2 regions of the Thioalkalivibrio sp. ALgr3 genome follow, and region 2 is predicted to be linked to the other one. Evidence: predicted binding sites of a transcription regulator. Region 2 holds the regulator's gene; the other holds the start of a gene.
What was found. The regulator sigma-54, encoded in region 2, starts transcription at its own class of promoters, with help from an activator protein. The targets are predictions, from matches to a motif close to TGGCANGNTNCNTGCTT.

Region 1: C998_RS0102115 (TorF family putative porin) is a predicted target of sigma-54. The motif match lies at 2,161-2,177, and genes of this name have one in related genera.

Annotation. Positions count from the first base shown of each region.
Region 1 covers NZ_KB897976.1:427,811-432,019, forward strand. The annotation lists gene C998_RS0102100 (gamma-glutamyl-gamma-aminobutyrate hydrolase family protein) at 1-405, opposite strand, end outside; gene C998_RS0102105 (amidoligase family protein) at 422-1,417, opposite strand; gene folB (dihydroneopterin aldolase) at 1,562-1,924, shown strand; gene C998_RS0102115 (TorF family putative porin) at 2,233-3,015, shown strand; gene glnK (P-II family nitrogen regulator) at 3,090-3,428, shown strand; gene C998_RS0102125 (ammonium transporter) at 3,468-4,209, shown strand, end outside.
Region 2 covers NZ_KB897978.1:220,218-224,426, forward strand. The annotation lists gene hprK (HPr(Ser) kinase/phosphatase) at 1-919, opposite strand, end outside; gene C998_RS0105350 (PTS sugar transporter subunit IIA) at 922-1,386, opposite strand; gene hpf (ribosome hibernation-promoting factor, HPF/YfiA family) at 1,391-1,729, opposite strand; gene C998_RS0105360 (RNA polymerase factor sigma-54) at 1,733-3,262, opposite strand; gene lptB (LPS export ABC transporter ATP-binding protein) at 3,347-4,087, opposite strand; gene lptA (lipopolysaccharide transport periplasmic protein LptA) at 4,084-4,209, opposite strand, start outside.

The sequences.
Region 1 (4,209 bases), on a different contig from region 2:
CATCCCGCGGCAGATGCCGAGGATCGGCAGGTGCTCGTCCAGCGCGTGGTGAATCAGGGATTTCTCCAGCCGGTCGCGCTCCGGGTCCAGCGATGACCTCTTCGACTGGAACAGCCGGCGCAGCAACCACAGCGCGGGATAGAAGGCGTAGCCGATCAGGCGCTGCGACAGGCGTTGCTCCGCCCGGCGGATGGCAGTGGTGTCAGGGCCCCCTGGCAGGGTTTCGCCATAAAGCCCGGGGTCGACGTCGGCCCCGCCGCCGACGATCAGCGCGTCGATGCGGCGGTTGCGGCGGGGGTGCCCGGGGCGGATGCGCAGGGGACGGCCGCCGGCCCGCCACACCGCCAGGGCGGTGAACAGCCACGCGGGCGTGCCGCCACGGTCCGGGCCGGTGACGGCGATCACCGGACGCTGCGGGCGCTCAGAACCAGGCACGCAGTCGCTGCATCCATTCATCGGTCCAGCGGCCAACTGCCTGGCCCGGGCGCTCCAGATACTCCCGCGCGAGCCGTTCCAGACGTTCGGGATGAGCGGCCAGCTGTTCCACTTCCACCCAGCCGTTCAGCGGGTGCGCCAGGCTCCAGGCCGGGTCGTCGATGCGGCAGTCCGGCAACCGGTAATGCAGGGCGGGACGCGGCTTGATCAGTTCGTGTTCCACCGGCGCCGCCGCAACGCGTTCGGGGTCCAGCTCCGCCAGTACCGGGAGCAGGTCCAGCGGACGGTTGCGCGTGGGGTTGTGCGCCAGCCAGGTGTCGATCAGCGATGCACGGTCCGGGGTGAAATCGGGATCGAGGATGTAGCGCACGAAGGCGCCCGGGAACGGCCGGATATAGGGCGACAGGCGGCGCGACAGGTCGATGGCCCCCGCCTGCGCGAGGATCTCGTACATGAGCACGAAGGCCCGCAGTACGGCCAGCAGCCATTCGGGCTCGCGGCTGTGGATCTCGATGTTCAGCTGCAGCCCGAACGCGTACAGCAGCGAGCGCTCGGTCCCCAGCGCGCCTTCCTGTTGCAGTGCGGCACGCACCCGGTCCAGTCGGGGCAGCTGCGCAGGTTCCAGGGGTGGCGCGACGATCTCGTGCGGGACCAGGCGCCCGGCGGCATCGGCCAGCCAGGCCTCCAGTGCTTCCTGGTCGCGGTCTTCCAGGTCGACCCCCAGGCGGGCCAGGTGCTCGCGATAGCCGCGGTCCTTGAGTACGCGGGCATCCAGCTCCAGCTGGAAATCCCCCGCGTCGCTGTCGCGGACATGCAGCACGAAGGCATGCTCGGCCTCGATTTGCCCGCCGAATTCGTCGATGATGGCGCGGGCCATCGTCTCCAGCGAGACGCCCGCCATCTCGATTTCCACGCCGACCCGGCGCAGGGCCCCCTCGGGGGTCCGGGTCCACGGCAGTGGCTGAAACGAAGTGGTGGACATGCGGCGGCTCTCCTGGCGACGCTGTTCGGTCGGACTGTCCGGGCATGGTAGCGCGTTGCGCCACGATCGCACGCCCCGGTGTACGCGGGCGGGGGCAGGCAGTACGATAAGCCCCTTCGCAACCCTGTGTCCCCGGTGTCCCGCATGGACCGTATCTATCTGCGCGATCTCGAAATCCCCGCCGTGGTCGGCGTCTACGACTGGGAACAGCGCATGCAGCGCCCGCTGCGCTTCGACATCGAGCTGGCGGCGGACACTCGCGTGGCCGCCCACTCCGGCGAGATCGAAGACACGGTTGACTACGAGGCCGTGGCCAACGCGGTGCGGGCCATCGTGACCCGCGAACCCCACATCCTGCTCGAATCCCTCGCCGAGGAGATCGCCGAGACCCTGATGGCGCAGTTCGGTTCGCCGTGGCTGCGCATTACCCTGGGCAAACCGGGCGCGGTGGCCGGGGTGCGCGAGGTGGGCATCACCATCGAACGCGGCTCGCTCGCCACCGACTGAGACCGAGCAGGCCCCGACCGACCGCCAGGACGCTTCCGCGCTTCCTGCTCCTGTTTCCCGCACAGATTTCCCGCACTGCTCCTTCCCGCGCGGCGCCCTTTCCGGTGGCGTCCCCGGCTCGTATTGCCCTCTTTTGGTGCGTCTGCACTTTGTGATTGCACCCGTTCGTGGCAATCACCCGTGGTTTGCCCGCAACAGCGTTGCATAAAACCGGATTTTGCCCCGTTTCACGTTTCTGGCACGCCCCCTGCAAGGAACGGGTGTCGACAAGCAGCGACATCCAGAAAACACGCAGAGGGAGTCAATCAATGAAGAAATTCGCCTATTCCGCCGTCGCCACCGCGATCCTGGCCGTCGGGTCCACCGGGGGTGTAGTCTTTACTTCCAGCGCGGCCGCCGAGGTGTCGGCCAATATCTCGATCGTGTCCGATTATGAACTGCGGGGCTTTTCCGAGACCGACGGAGGTGCCGCTATCCAGGGTGGTTTTGACTGGGAGCATGCCTCAGGCTTCTACATGGGCACTTGGGCATCTAATGTCGATTTCGGCAGTGCGTACGACGATGACGAACGTGTGACTGTAACGGACGACACCACTTACGAGCTGGATCTTTATCTTGGTTTTGCAGATTCATTTGATAACGGGTTCGGCTATGACGTGGGTTATGTCTACTACGCCTATCCGGATGCGTCTGTAACTACTGTTGACGAAGATGATGGGACGTCGTCCTCGTCTTCCGTCTCTTACGATTTCGGCGAGCTGGTCGGGTCGGTCAGTTATGACATGGACGTGATCGGCTTTTATGGCGGGATCCAGTGGGTAGTGACCGACAGCGCCTCGGAGTCGCTCCTCGAAAGCGACGACGTCTATTTCTACGGCGGCCTGGATGTGCCGTTCGCCGAGGTCTACAGCGCCGGTTTCATGGTCGGACGTCAGACGTACGACGACAGCGACAATGACGATTACACCCACTACTCCGCCAGCCTCGCCCGCGATGCCGGCGAGTTCGGCGAATTCAGCCTGAACCTGGCCTACGCCGATGTCGATGACGAAGACATGCGCGCCTGGGTGGGCTGGTCGAAATCCTTCTGATCGTTGAACCGGAAGCAAAACATCGTTGCGGGTCGTTGCCCCCCGGGCAGCGGCTCGCCGGAGAGGAGTCTGACATGAAGATGATTACTGCCGTGATCAAGCCGTTCAAGCTTGATGATGTGCGCGAGGCGATGTCCGAGATCGGTGTGCAGGGCATCACCATGACCGAAGTCAAGGGTTTCGGTCGCCAGCGCGGCCACACCGAACTGTACCGCGGTGCTGAATACGTCGTGGACTTTCTGCCCAAGGTCAAGCTGGAGGTTGCGGTGGATGACAGCCTGGTCGACCAGGTGATCGAAGCCGTTTCGAAGGCCGCGAGCACCGGCAAGATCGGGGACGGAAAGATCTTTGTCTCGCCGGTCGAGCAGGTCCTGCGAATCCGCACGGGTGAAACCGGAACCGAAGCGCTCTGAGCGCCCATCTCGGTCATTATTAGATGAGGTAATCCGAAAATGGATATCGAACAGCAAGTCGTCGAGGTGGCCTACGCCCTTGACACCTTTTACTTCCTGATGGCCGGCGCACTGGTCATGTGGATGGCCGCGGGCTTTACCATGCTCGAGGCCGGCATGGTGCGGACCAAGAGCGTGGCCGAAATCCTCACCAAGAACATCTCCCTTTATTCCATCGCCTCGGTCATGTACATGCTGATCGGCTACAACATCATGTACAGCGACGGGCTCACCTCGTTGATCCCGGGCCTGGGCTTCTTTATCACCGGTGACAACGCCGTGTCCGAGGTGCTGGGCAGCGGTGGCGACATCTACTACTCCGACCGCGCGGACTTCTTCTTCCAGGTGGTGTTCGTGGCCACCGCGATGTCGATTGTTTCCGGGGCGGTTGCCGAACGCATGAAGCTGTGGGCCTTCCTCGCCTTCGCCGTGGTCCTCACCGGCGTGATCTACCCGATCCAGGGCTTCTGGAGCTGGGGCGGCGGCATGCTGGACCAGATCGGCTATCTCGACTACGCCGGTTCGGGCATCGTCCACTTCACCGGTGCCGTGGCCGCGCTGGCGGGCGTTCTGCTGCTGGGGGCGCGCAAGGGCAAGTACGGCAAGGACGGCCAGATCAACGCGATCCCGGGCTCCAGCATGCCGCTGGCGACGCTGGGCGTGCTGATCCTCTGGCTGGGCTGGTTCGGCTTCAACGGCGGTTCCGAGCTCAAGGTGTCCGACGTTGAATCCGCGAATGCCG
Region 2 (4,209 bases):
TGTAGCCCTGCATGTGCAGCAGGTGGTTGCGGACCGCGGCCTCGATCATGACCGCGATGTTGCGCCCCGGCGCCACCGGCAGGCTGATCAGCGGGATGCGCAGGCCGAGGATCTCGCTCTCGCCGCGGCGCCCGTTCAGGCGATCGTCCGGCACCGGCGAGGGCTCGTTGTGGTCGCGCAGATCGATGATCAGGCGCAGATACTTGCCGCCCTTGATCGCCGAGTCGCCATACATCGCGCGGATGTTGAGCACGCCCAGGCCGCGCACCTCGAGCAGATCCTGGAGCAGGGCGGGGCAGTGTCCACGCACGATATCGGGGGCAATGCGCGCGAACTCGGGGGCATCATCGGCGATCAGCCGGTGGCCACGCGAGATCAGCTCGAGTGCGACCTCGCTCTTGCCGACGCTGGAGGCCCCCGAGATCAGTACACCGATCCCGAGGATCTCCATGAACACCCCGTGGCGCACCTCGAAATGGGCGAGGCGCTGCTGCAGGAAATAGCGCAGCAGCGCGATGACTTCGTGCGAGGATGTGCGTGTGCACAGGATCACCGGCAGGGGGTCGTCACCTGTCTGCGGCATGCGCGGGAACGGGCAGGTGTCCTCGGCGAAGATCACCATGGTAGTACCGGTGCGGGCCATTTCCAGCACCAGGTGGTCACGCTGCTCGTCGGACAGGCCGGCGATGTAGCGGGCCTCGTAGTCGCCGATGACCTGGATGCGGTTGGGGCGGATCAGGTTCAGGTGGCCGGCCAGCGGCAGGTCGCCATCCCCGAATCCCAGGAGTTCGCGGTCGCCCGCGGCCTCCTCTCCGTGGACGTAGCGCAGGTCCAGACGGCTCCCCATCGCCCGCGTGAGCGCGGCGATGGTGATGTTGCTCGCGGTGCCGTCGGCTGCCGCTTCCGCCCGGTCGGCCATGGTCAGGTCTCGCCCAGGGCCCGGGTGAGGGCCTGCTGGACCCCCGCGCTGTCCGCGGCGCGCCGGATGCCGGCGAGGGTGTCCGGCTGCGACAGCCCGCGCGCGAGCTGGGCCAGCAGGTCCAGGTGTTCGCTGGTGGCCTCTTCCGGCACCAGCAGGGCGATCAGGATGTCCACCGGTTCGTGGTCCATGGCTTCGAAATCCACGCCCTGATCCAGACGCAGGACCGCGATGCGGGGCGTATCCAGCTCGGCGAGACGGCCGTGCGGGATCGCCACGCCATGGCCGAGCCCGGTGGAGCCCAGTTTTTCACGGGCCGACATGGCTTCGAACGCGGCACTGGCCGCCAGTCCGTCCGCGGCCCCGTCCACCAGCAGATCGGCGAGGGTTTCCAGCGCTCGTTTCTTGCTGGAGCAGTCGGTTTCCAGTCCGATGCGCTCCGGGGTGATGAGCTCGGCCGGATTCATCGGCTTACTCGGGTTGTTCGCGGTTGCGCTGGGCGCCCTCGGCGCGATGATGATCCTTGACCTTCTCCTTGTGCTTGATCAGCTGGCGGTCGACCTTGTCGATCAGGCCGTCGATGGCGGCGTACATGTCATCGTGGCTGGCCTCGGCGTGGATGTGGTTGCCGCTGACCTGCAGATTCGCTTCCGCCTTGTTGTGCAGCTTCTGCGTCTTCTCGTGGTTCAGCACCACGTGCACGTCGATCACCTTGTCGAAGTGGCGTTCCAGCTTCTGGAATTTCTCGTTGACGTAGTCGCGCAGGGCGTCGGTGATGTCGACGTGGTGTCCGGTGAGATTGATCTGCATGGGTCAGGCTCCTTTCGGTTTGCTTCCGGTCGGCATGGCGGCCATCTGGCGGCGCTCGCTGGAGGATGGCAGGTTCATGCCCTCCCGGTATTTGGCCACGGTACGCCGGGCCACGTTGATGCCCCGATCCGCCAGGATCTGGGCGAGGCGGGAATCGCTGAGCGGTTTGCCCGGCGTTTCCTCTTCGATGAGTTCGCGGATCATGGCACGAATCGCGGTCGCGGAGCATTCCCCGCCGTCGCTGGTGCCCACGTGACTGGAGAAGAAATACTTGAATTCGAACACCCCGCGGGGGGTGTGCATGTATTTCTGCGTGGTGACCCGCGAGATCGTGGACTCGTGCATCTCCAGGGCTTCGGCGATGTCGCGCAGGATCAGCGGCTGCATCGCCACCTCGCCGTGTTCCAGGAACCCCTGCTGGCGTTCGACGATCGCTCGCGCCACGCGCAGCAGGGTGTCGTTGCGGCTGTGCAGGCTCTTGATGAACCATCGCGCCTCCTGCAGCTGATCGCGCATGAAGGCGCTGTCGCGGGCATCGGAGACCTGGCGGACCATGCCGGCGTAGAGGTCGTTGATGCGAATGCGCGGGGCGATCTCGGGATTCAGGTCGACCTGCCAGCCCCGGTCGGTATGACGCACGTAGACATCCGGGACCACGTATTCCGGCGGTGTCTCGCTGATCTGGGCGCCGGGGCGCGGGTTGAGCGTGCGGATCAGGTCCAGCGCCGCGGCCAGTTCGTCGCCATCGCGTACGCCGCTCTGGCGCTGCAGGGCCTTGTAGTCACGCCGGGCAAGGGCGTCCATGCCGTGTTCCAGGAGCGCGCGCGCCGCCTCGCGCGAGGGCGCGTCCGGCGCCAGCTCGCCCAGCTGGACCTCCAGGCACTCGCGCAGATCCAGCGAACCGACCCCCAGCGGGTCGCAGTGCTGCAACCAGTGGCGTACGGCCTCGACCTCGTCGGTGTCGACGGGGGGGTCTTCACTCCGGCTGATGGTCTCGGCCAGGGTCTCGACGTCGCCCTCGAGGTAGCCGTCGCCGTTGATGGTGTCGATCAGGGCGGCGCCGATGCGCTGGTCGCGCGGGGTCAGGTGCGACAGATGCAGCTGCCACAGCAGGTGATCCTGCAGCCCGCCGCCGTCGTCGTCCGAGGTGTTCTCCAGCGGGTCGCGGTCGTCCGGACCGCGCGGGCTGGCGCTGGCGTCGTAGATGTCTTCCCAGCGGCTGTCGGTCACCAGCTCGTCGGGGATGATGTCCTCCGAGCCGCCGGCATCCACCGTTTCGCCGGTGCCGGCGGCGTCGCTGCCGCTCTCGCCGTCGTCGGTGTTCGCGTCGCTGTCGGTGTCCGCGGTGTCCCCCGCGTCGGCACCGAGTTCGTCATCCTCGGCCTGTTCCAGCATGGGATTGCTTTCCAGCGCCTGCTGGATCTCGGCCTGGAGCTCCAGCGTGGACAGCTGCAGCAGCCGGATGGCCTGCTGCAGCTGCGGCGTCATGGTCAGCGTCTGACCGAGCTGCAGATTCAGCCCGGGCTTCAGCATGAGTTGGGAAAGGCGTTGGTCACCATAAGTGAATAGTAATCCCTTGCTGCGGGCTTGTGCACCGCCCCGGTGCGGCGGTCGGTGTCACAGGCGGAAGTTTTCGCCGAGGTAGACCTCGCGCACGCGGGTGTCGGCCAGCAGTTCGTCCGGCGTGCCCGCGCTCAGCAGGTGCCCCTCGCTGAGGATGTAGGCGCGGTGGCAGATGCCCAGGGTCTCGCGCACGTTGTGGTCCGAGATTAGTACGCCGATGCCGCGTTCGGCCAGGTGGCGGATCACTTCCTGGATCTCGCTGACCGAGATCGGGTCGACCCCGGCGAAGGGTTCGTCCAGGCAGATAAACCGCGGATCACCGGCCAGCGCACGGGCGATCTCGGCGCGCCGCCGTTCGCCTCCGGACAACGCGATGCCGGGGCTGTGGCGCACGGTTTCGAGCTGGAATTCCTCGATCAGGGCATCGCCGATGCGGCGGCGCTCGTGGCGGTCCAGTCCGGGCCGCAGTTCCAGCACTGCCTGCAGGTTGTCCTGGACCGACAGGCGGCGGAAGATCGAGGCCTCCTGCGGGAGATAGCCCAGCCCGGCGCGGGCGCGTTCGTGGATGGGCGCCCGGGTGATGTCGCGCCCGCCCAGGGTGATGCGCCCGGTATTGGGCCGGATCAGGCCGACCAGGCTGTAGAAACAGGTGGTCTTGCCGGCCCCGTTGGGTCCCAGCAGGCCGACCACCTCGCCGGGCACCAGGTCCACGTCCATTGCGTCCAGCACGGTACGCTGGCCATAGCGCTTGCTCAGCTCGCGGGCGACCAGATGGGCGTCGGCCGCGGGCCTCATGGATCGTCCTCGCGTGGCTGCAGGCGGATGTGCACGCGCTCGTCGTCGGTGTCGCCGCGTTCGGCGCGGATCACGTCGCGTTCGAGATCGTAGGTGATGCGCTGCCCGCGGGCATCCTCGGC